Linked DNA regions of Chlorobaculum parvum NCIB 8327. The protein of the gene in region 1 interacts with the protein of each later gene in a pairwise test. Links are inferred from orthologs where the notes say so. Each region holds a gene or a part of one and is shown on either strand. Other genes may lie near its edges.

Region 1 (3,404 bases):
CTCCTCCGATTTTCGTACTTTCGAGCATAGATCATTGTAGTAATTCGATTTACCAATTATGAAAATCGGGATTTCCTGTCATCATACCTACGGCGGTAGCGGGGCAGTGGCGACCGAGTTGGGGAAGGCGCTGGCCACGAAAGGCCACACGGTGCACTTTTTCAGCCAGGCAGCCCCGTTCAGGCTCGGGCTCTATTCCAAGAACATCTTCTGCCACGAGGTGGAGGCGATGCACTATCCGCTGTTCGAGAGTCCGTTCTACTCGCTGGCGCTGGCCTCCAAAATCGCTGAGGTCGCGTACTACGAAGAGCTGGATGTGGTGCACGCCCATTACGCGATTCCCCATGCCATCAGCGCCGTGCTGGCTCGCCAGATGCTGGAAGAGCGATGCCCGGAGTCGCAGTGCTTCCGGATTGCCACCACGCTGCACGGCACGGACATTACCATCGTCGGTGCCGACAAGAGCATGAAAGATGCGGTGCGGTTGGCGATCAACAAGTCGGACGGCATCAGCGCCGTGTCTGGCTATCTGCGCGACGAGACCATCAAGATGTTCGACCCGCGCAAGCCTATCGAGGTGATTCACAACTTTGTCGATACGGCGCTGTTCAAGCGTCTCGATGATAATCGCCCGAAGCAGATGCTCGGCCTGGACGGCGGCAAGGTGGTGATTCACATCTCGAATTTCCGTCCGGTCAAGCGCATCATGGATGTGCTGGCGGTGTTCGAGCGCATTCAGCGTGACGTTGAGGCAACGCTGCTGCTGGTGGGCGACGGGCCGGATCGCAGCGAGGCGGAGACCTGGGTGCGGCGCAACGGGCTTGGCAGCAAGGTGCGGTTCCTCGGCAAGCTCGACGACATCGTGCCGCTGCTCTCCATTGCCGACCTGATGCTGATGCCGAGCAACGTCGAGTCGTTCGGACTTGCGGCGCTCGAAGCGATGGCATGCGGGGTGCCGGTGGTGGTGACCGATGCGGGCGGATTCCCGGAATTCGTGCGGCAGGGGATTGACGGCTATCTGCACGACCACGGCGACATCGAAGGCATGAGCCGCAGCGCGATTTCAATTCTCAAAGACGATGCCGTCTGGCAGCGCTTTTCGGACGCGGCCGTAAACCAGGCAGGGCGGTTCGAGACCGCCCTGAAGGTTCAAGAGTACGAAGCGTTTTATCGCAGGCTGATTGACGAAGCCCGCGAGCGCAAAGCTCAGTAACGCTTGGTCGAGAGCAGCACCGAGCGGTAGTTCTCCAGATCTTCGAGCACTGCGCCGGTGCCGCGCGCCACGGCGGTCAGCGGGTCTTCGCTGATGTGCACCATCAGCTTGGTCTCCTCGTTGATCTTCTTGTCCAGCCCTTTGATCAACGCGCCGCCACCCGCAAGGAACAAACCGCGGTCGAGGATGTCCGCCGAAAGCTCCGGCTTGGTGACCTCAAGGCTCTTCTTGACCGAGGTGATGATTTGGCTGATCGGAGTCGCGATCGCTTCGCGGATGGTTGCGGAGTTGATTTCGCGTTCCTCCGGCAGGGCGGTCACCAGGTTGCGGCCACGCACCATCATGGTCAGCTCCTTGTCGAGCTTGTACGCCGATGCGATCCTGATTTTCACCTCTTCAGCCGTGCGTTCGCCGATGGCCAGGTTGTAGGCCTTGCGGAAGTGGCGGATGATGGCGTTGGTGATGTCCGTGCCTGCCACGCGCAGCGATTCGCCCGAAGCGATGCCGCCGAGCGAGATCACCGCGATTTCAGTCGTCCCGCCACCAATGTCCACGATCATGTTGCCCATCGGCTCCTTGACGTCGATGCCGATGCCGATTGCGGCGGCCATCGGTTCGGCCACCAGATAGACCTCCTTGGCGCCGACGTGCTCTGCCGAGTCGCGCACGGCCCGTTTTTCCACCTCGGTGATGCCGGACGGAATGCCGATCACCATGCGGCGGATGCCGAGCGAGAACTGCTTTTTGGTCTTGTTGATGAGGCCGCGAATCAGCTCTTCGGTTGCCTCGTAGTCGGCGATGACGCCGTTGGCCAGCGGCTTGATGGTGACGATGCCGGGGTGCGTTTTTTCGTGCATCAGCAAGGCGTCGTGGCCGATGGCGACGACTTTGCCGGTATTGCGGTCGCGGGCGACGATGGACGGCTCGTTGAGCACGACGCCCTTGTTGCGGATGAAAATGAGAGTGTTGGCTGTTCCGAGATCGATGGCGATGTCTCTGAACAGGTTACCGAAAAAGCTCATGATGAGTAAAGATCTTGGTATGGTGCATAGAGGCTTGAAAAGAGCTTTTTTCTGAGCACGTTGAAAAAATTGCTGTGCGACCCGATTGCAGCGTTGCTCCGACAGCGGTCGGAATGGCGCCCCACATCAAGGTACGTTTTCGCGGTACTCTTCAGGCTGGATTCCAAGGGTTTCAAATGAATTCTAAAAGTACTTAAAGGAACCTTTTTTTCAAATGAAATCATTGGTCGTGCGAGCCTCTTTTTGATGCGCTCTTCAAGCCCTCCGCTGCCGGGGTCGTCGTGTTCGGCTGTTTCGTTTCAAGCGGGTATTGATTACATTACAGGCCAAAGAATAACGCTCCTCAAGCGGGGCTATCACAAAAAATCATCGAATCAGCCGTGCTAACGATCTATACTTTTCCTCAGGACGAAGCCGCCCTCAAAGAACAACTCAACCGGACGGTATCGTTTGATCCCGAAGCGCAGAAGACGGTCGATGAGATTCTGCATCGGGTCAGAACCGAGGGCGACAAAGCTATCCTCGACTACACCGAGCGCTTTCAGGGGGTTCGGCTCGAAAGCATGATGGTGCCGCAGGAGGAGATCGATGCTGCCTACGCGGAGTCAGATCCGGAGTTCATCTCGATCCTCGAAGAGGCGTATGCCAATATCACGGCGTTTCATCGTAACGAGGCGGAGAAAAGTTTTTTCTACGAGCAGAAGGGGGGAGTGATTCTCGGCCAGCGCGTGACGCCGATGGAGAAAGCGCTGCTCTACGTACCGGGCGGCAAGGCGGCCTACCCGTCGTCGGTGCTGATGAACGCCGCGCCCGCGCAGGTGGCTGGCGTCGATGAAATCTACATGACCACGCCTTGTGATGCCGAGGGCAAGGTCAACCCGCACATTCTCGCCGCAGCGAAGGTCGCGGGCATCACGAGCGTTTACCGCCTTGGCGGGGCGCAGGCCGTGGCGGCGTTCGCCTACGGCACGGCGTCGATTCCGAAGGTGGACATCGTCACCGGCCCCGGCAACAAATATGTCGCGCTGGCCAAGAAGCAGGTGTTCGGCCACGTCTCCATCGACAGCATCGCCGGGCCGTCCGAGGTGGTGGTGATTGCAGACGAGAAGGCCGATCCGGAGTTCATCGTGATGGACATGTTCGCCCAGGCCGAGCACGATCCGGACGCT
Region 2 (2,942 bases), 680 kb from region 1 along the record:
TGGTTCGTCAGCGCGGCAAGCGTCGCGTCGGGAATCGCGCCGATGCCCATCTGCAGAGTCGCACCGTCCTCGACAATCGAGGCGATGTGCTGGCCGATCTGGCGCTCGACGTCGGTCAGTTCGTGCGGAGGAATCTCCGGCAGCGGATCCTCAACCTCGACCAGCGCGTGAATCTTGCTGACGTGCAGCAGCCCTTCGCCGTGCGTGCGCGGCATGTGGGGGTTGATCTGCGCAATGACGTGTTTAGCGGTGTGCACGGCGGCCCTGGCCGCATCGACTGACACACCGAGCGAGCAGTAACCGTGCCGATCGGGCGGGGAGACGTGCACCAGCGCCACATCGAGCGGCATGACGTTGTCGTAGAACAGCGCAGGCACGTCGCTCAGGAAAATCGGAATCGCGTCGGCATAGCCACACTGCACGGAAGAACGAACGTTCCGGCCAACGAAAAAGGCGTTGAGCCTGAAGCTTTGCTGGTACTCGGGCCTGACGTAGGCCGCGTCGCCCTCGGTGTGCAGACTGACGATCTCGACGTCACGCAACTCATCGGCCCGGCCAACCATCGCGGCGACCAGTCGCTGCGGCGTTGCGGCCGCGGTATGAATGAACACTCGGTCGCCCGATTTGATCGCCATGACGGCCTCTTCGGCAGATATTGTCCGGTAGGACATAAACGCACTCTCCTTGTTGAACTGGTTGCGGGCATTCCGCTCCTCGGCCAGCCTGACGCGGCTACGAAAAGGCGGATGCCCCGGAAATGTTTTAATGAACGCCTTGCTTCTGAAACGAATGAGAAAACAATGGTTTCAGGGTAGGGCCGGGAAAAGCGGCCTCGCCCTTTTCCCGGTATGCCTTACGGCAGGGGAGAGTTGTTTTTCCGGCGCAGATAGGCCGGGGTATCGGTCGAACCTTTCTCAATCTGTTCGTTATCGCCGCTTTCGGGCGTAAACGGCGCCTTGCTTTCCGAAGATTCCCCGGTACGGCCGATGTCGAAAGGCTCCGTAATGGAGAGGTTTCTGCGGATATAGGCCGGAATTTTGCGATCTTCAACCGCCTGTTCGGGCATCCCGACGGCGGCCGGATGGGTCGGGCGGCCAAACCCCTGCGCCGACGGCGGCTTGGGCACCGAAGCCTCCTTTCGGCCAGGCGCCGATGGCTGCTGCTCATGTGACGGCTCCACTCTTTTGAAACCGGTGACGATCACCGTCACGCGAATCTCACCGCTAACCTGCGGTTCGTCGACGTAGCCGTTGATGATTTTTGCCTCGCTACCGACCTGCTCCTCGATGTAGTTCATGGCCTCGGCAATGTCGCGCATGGTCACGTCGCCGGTGATGTTCACCAGCACCCCCTTGGCGCCGCGCATCGCGACCCCCTCCATCAGCGGGCTGGTGACGGCATCCGATGCAGCCTTCAGGGCGCGACGCTCTCCGGCAGCAGCTGCCGAGCCCATGACCGCATCTCCCGCGCTCTGCATGATGCTGCGGACATCGGCAAAATCAACATTGACGTGTCCGTGGTGGGTGATGATATCGGCAATGCCCTTGACCGCACGGAACAGCACGTCGTTGGCCATGTTGTAGGCCTCGGTAGCGCTGACCCCTTCATCGGCGATGCTCAGGATTTTCTCGTTTTCGACGATGATGAGCGTATCGATATACTTGCGCAGCTCGGTGATTCCCCCATCAGCGATGCGTGCCTTGATCTGCCCCTCGAAGCTGAACGGGCGGGTAACCACACCGATGGTGAGAATGCCCATGTTGCGGGCGATAGAGGCCACGATCGGGGCCGCGCCGGTGCCGGTGCCCTTGCCCATGCCCGCGGCGATAAAGACCAGATCCGCGCCGCGAAGTTGGGTCGCGATCAGTTCACGGTCGTCCTCGGCAGCCAGCCGACCTTTACCCGGGTCGGCTCCTGCGCCGAGCCCGTTGGTTGCCTTCTTGCCTATCTGCACCCGTACCGGGGCTTTCGAGTTCAGAAGCGCCTGCCGGTCGGTATTGAAGACAACGAATTCGGTGCCGCTGATCTTCCTGTCAATCATGTTGTTGACCGCGTTGCCGCCGCAACCGCCGACACCGACAATCTTGATGTTGACTCCGCTGCCCTGATCGGCGTCGAACAGGCCCGGATCGAGTTCAAATGCCATACTATTCTATCCCTTGTTTATCCTGCCACTGCAGGATGCATTCTATGCTGACTATAACTGATCCCAGAACTTCTTGAGCCGATCGACAAACTTGTTGCCCGCAGGTTGTTGCGACTCCTGAGAAGGGTCGGCCCCTGCGGCCGCCGAATCTGACTGCGGTAAATCGCAAGCTGCCGCTTGCTGACCGGCAGACGAAGGCTCGGCCATACCGTGCTCCTGATACAGACTGTTTTCGAGCGAATGAGCCACCAGCCCCATGACGGTTGCATACATCGGATTGTTGACCGCATCCTTGATGCCGCCAGACACCCCTTCGGGATAGCCGGTACGCACATCGAGGCCAAGAATATCCCTGGCCAGCTCCACGGTGCCCGGCAAAAGCGAGCCCCCGCCGGTGATGATCGCTCCCGCGTTCAGATACTCGTAGTAGCCCGAGCGCTTGATGATGTCGCGCACAAGCTCGAAAATCTCCATCATGCGCGCTTCGATAATGACCGTGAGCGAACTTTTCGGCAAGGATTTGCGTGGCCGTCCCTCGATGCCATCGATCGTAATTTCCTCATCCTCTTCGAGCAGCTTCGTCCAGGCGCAGCCGTAGCGGATCTTGACATCTTCGGCCACGTCGTTGAGCGCCTTGACGCCGAAGGCCACATCGTGCGTCACGTCGTTGGCGGCCACCTTGATCACCTCGGAGTAGCGGATCGCGCCGTCGATGTAGATGGCAACCTCGGTCGTGCCACCGCCGATGTCGATCACCACCGTACCGCTCCGCTTCTCACTCTCCTTCATCACGGCC
Region 3 (2,838 bases), 680 kb from region 1 along the record:
GCGCATCGCGACCCCCTCCATCAGCGGGCTGGTGACGGCATCCGATGCAGCCTTCAGGGCGCGACGCTCTCCGGCAGCAGCTGCCGAGCCCATGACCGCATCTCCCGCGCTCTGCATGATGCTGCGGACATCGGCAAAATCAACATTGACGTGTCCGTGGTGGGTGATGATATCGGCAATGCCCTTGACCGCACGGAACAGCACGTCGTTGGCCATGTTGTAGGCCTCGGTAGCGCTGACCCCTTCATCGGCGATGCTCAGGATTTTCTCGTTTTCGACGATGATGAGCGTATCGATATACTTGCGCAGCTCGGTGATTCCCCCATCAGCGATGCGTGCCTTGATCTGCCCCTCGAAGCTGAACGGGCGGGTAACCACACCGATGGTGAGAATGCCCATGTTGCGGGCGATAGAGGCCACGATCGGGGCCGCGCCGGTGCCGGTGCCCTTGCCCATGCCCGCGGCGATAAAGACCAGATCCGCGCCGCGAAGTTGGGTCGCGATCAGTTCACGGTCGTCCTCGGCAGCCAGCCGACCTTTACCCGGGTCGGCTCCTGCGCCGAGCCCGTTGGTTGCCTTCTTGCCTATCTGCACCCGTACCGGGGCTTTCGAGTTCAGAAGCGCCTGCCGGTCGGTATTGAAGACAACGAATTCGGTGCCGCTGATCTTCCTGTCAATCATGTTGTTGACCGCGTTGCCGCCGCAACCGCCGACACCGACAATCTTGATGTTGACTCCGCTGCCCTGATCGGCGTCGAACAGGCCCGGATCGAGTTCAAATGCCATACTATTCTATCCCTTGTTTATCCTGCCACTGCAGGATGCATTCTATGCTGACTATAACTGATCCCAGAACTTCTTGAGCCGATCGACAAACTTGTTGCCCGCAGGTTGTTGCGACTCCTGAGAAGGGTCGGCCCCTGCGGCCGCCGAATCTGACTGCGGTAAATCGCAAGCTGCCGCTTGCTGACCGGCAGACGAAGGCTCGGCCATACCGTGCTCCTGATACAGACTGTTTTCGAGCGAATGAGCCACCAGCCCCATGACGGTTGCATACATCGGATTGTTGACCGCATCCTTGATGCCGCCAGACACCCCTTCGGGATAGCCGGTACGCACATCGAGGCCAAGAATATCCCTGGCCAGCTCCACGGTGCCCGGCAAAAGCGAGCCCCCGCCGGTGATGATCGCTCCCGCGTTCAGATACTCGTAGTAGCCCGAGCGCTTGATGATGTCGCGCACAAGCTCGAAAATCTCCATCATGCGCGCTTCGATAATGACCGTGAGCGAACTTTTCGGCAAGGATTTGCGTGGCCGTCCCTCGATGCCATCGATCGTAATTTCCTCATCCTCTTCGAGCAGCTTCGTCCAGGCGCAGCCGTAGCGGATCTTGACATCTTCGGCCACGTCGTTGAGCGCCTTGACGCCGAAGGCCACATCGTGCGTCACGTCGTTGGCGGCCACCTTGATCACCTCGGAGTAGCGGATCGCGCCGTCGATGTAGATGGCAACCTCGGTCGTGCCACCGCCGATGTCGATCACCACCGTACCGCTCCGCTTCTCACTCTCCTTCATCACGGCCAGCCCTGAAGCGACCGGCTCGAAGGTCATGGCATTGACTTCGAGGCCCGCCTTCTCGATACACTGCTTGATGTTGCGGATCTTGGTGCGAAGCCCGACAACGATATAGGCGCTGCCGCGCATGATCATACCGGCCATGCCGATCGGATCGAGCACCCCCTCCTGGTCATCGACGATGAACTCCTGCGGAATAACGTGGATGATTTCGTGGTCGATGTCGAGATAGCGGATGTTGGTCTTGGCCTTTTCGAGGAAGCGCCGCACATCGGACTCGTTGACGATGCCCGACTGGTTGACGCTGACTTCGGAGTTACTGTAGATGCAGTGGACATGCGCGCCGGAAATACCGACATTCACGCCTTTGATTTTGATTGAGGACTCGCGCTCGGCATCGGCTACCGCCTTGCTGATGGCATCGACGGTTTTGTTGATGTTAACGACTGTGGCCCGCTGCAACCCCTCGGAGTTGGCGCGCCCCTTGCCGAGAACGTTGAGCTTGCCGAGATCATCCTTTTCCGCGACAACGACGCAAACCTTGGTAGTACCTATATCGAGACCGATTACAATATTGCTCTTGAGCATGAGGCGTTCTATGTTCAATGTTGGGCATCGCTATTGCTTTGTTCCAAAACACGATAACCGCGTTAGTCAGGACAAGTCGGGTACGCTCAGGGCTCTTCGTGCCATCCACCTTGGGCTCAGGCTTCTCACGAAAATGAAGAGAGAATCCCTGAAGTTCATCGGTATGTCGAGCGCCTTCCGATAATGCGGGCGGGGTCTATGGCGCTGCAGGCTCTGCCTCAGACTCCGGTTCGCTGGCGAACACCCTGTCCCGGAAACGAAGATCGACCGACTCGTAACAATCTATACCTTTTTTGGCTACAACCTGTTGCCAGAATATCTCGAATTTTTTCAATTTTTCCTTGAAATTCCCCGCATTGCCGACAACAAACCGAATGGGAGAACCAGCTACGGAAAACCAGGTACGGTTGTCTGGCGCGAGATGAATTTCCGAAAGCAGCAGGCCCGCATGAGGTGCTGCAGCAAACGCATCAATCAAGACGAACAGCAGTTGGCGATCACCCTCATTCAGGCGATTCACACCTCTGCCGGGGGCTGAGCCAAGACGCCCGGCACCCGACACCTTCACCAGACGGTGAAAGCGGCTCGAAACCCCTTCATCGGGAAGCACGAACCCTTCAGTATCGATAACGCGGTAATGCTCACCCTCGACAAGCAGTGCTGCCGGTCGGCGCT

The links.
Region 2: the proteins of mreB (region 1) and ftsZ interact in binary tests that used the Escherichia coli proteins (3 or more experiments, as listed by UniProt). The link is inferred for Chlorobaculum parvum NCIB 8327 from one-to-one orthologs.
Region 3: the proteins of mreB (region 1) and ftsA interact in binary tests that used the Escherichia coli proteins (3 or more experiments, as listed by UniProt). The link is inferred for Chlorobaculum parvum NCIB 8327 from one-to-one orthologs.

Annotation. Positions count from the first base shown.
Region 1 is NC_011027.1:1,575,385-1,578,788, reverse strand. What follows is about bases 222-3,089. They hold mreB (rod shape-determining protein), read right to left. Parts: upstream 2,236-3,089; coding sequence 1,207-2,235; downstream 222-1,206. Other genes in these bases: hisD (histidinol dehydrogenase), read left to right, coding at 2,616-3,089; bshA (N-acetyl-alpha-D-glucosaminyl L-malate synthase BshA), read left to right, coding at 222-1,213. In the rest of the region: more of bshA, read left to right, coding at 59-221; more of hisD, read left to right, coding at 3,090-3,404. UniProt on the Escherichia coli protein: Forms membrane-associated dynamic filaments that are essential for cell shape determination. Acts by regulating cell wall synthesis and cell elongation, and thus cell shape.
Region 2 is NC_011027.1:2,259,288-2,262,229, forward strand. It holds ftsZ (cell division protein FtsZ), read right to left. Parts: upstream 2,147-2,942; coding sequence 854-2,146; downstream 1-853. Other genes in the region: CPAR_RS10430 (acetyl-CoA hydrolase/transferase family protein), read right to left, coding at 1-671; ftsA (cell division protein FtsA), read right to left, coding at 2,198-2,942. UniProt on the Escherichia coli protein: Essential cell division protein that forms a contractile ring structure (Z ring) at the future cell division site. The regulation of the ring assembly controls the timing and the location of cell division.
Region 3 is NC_011027.1:2,260,648-2,263,485, forward strand. It holds ftsA (cell division protein FtsA), read right to left. Parts: upstream 2,164-2,838; coding sequence 838-2,163; downstream 1-837. Other genes in the region: ftsZ (cell division protein FtsZ), read right to left, coding at 1-786; CPAR_RS10450 (cell division protein FtsQ/DivIB), read right to left, coding at 2,360-2,838. UniProt on the Escherichia coli protein: Essential cell division protein that assists in the assembly of the Z ring. May serve as the principal membrane anchor for the Z ring.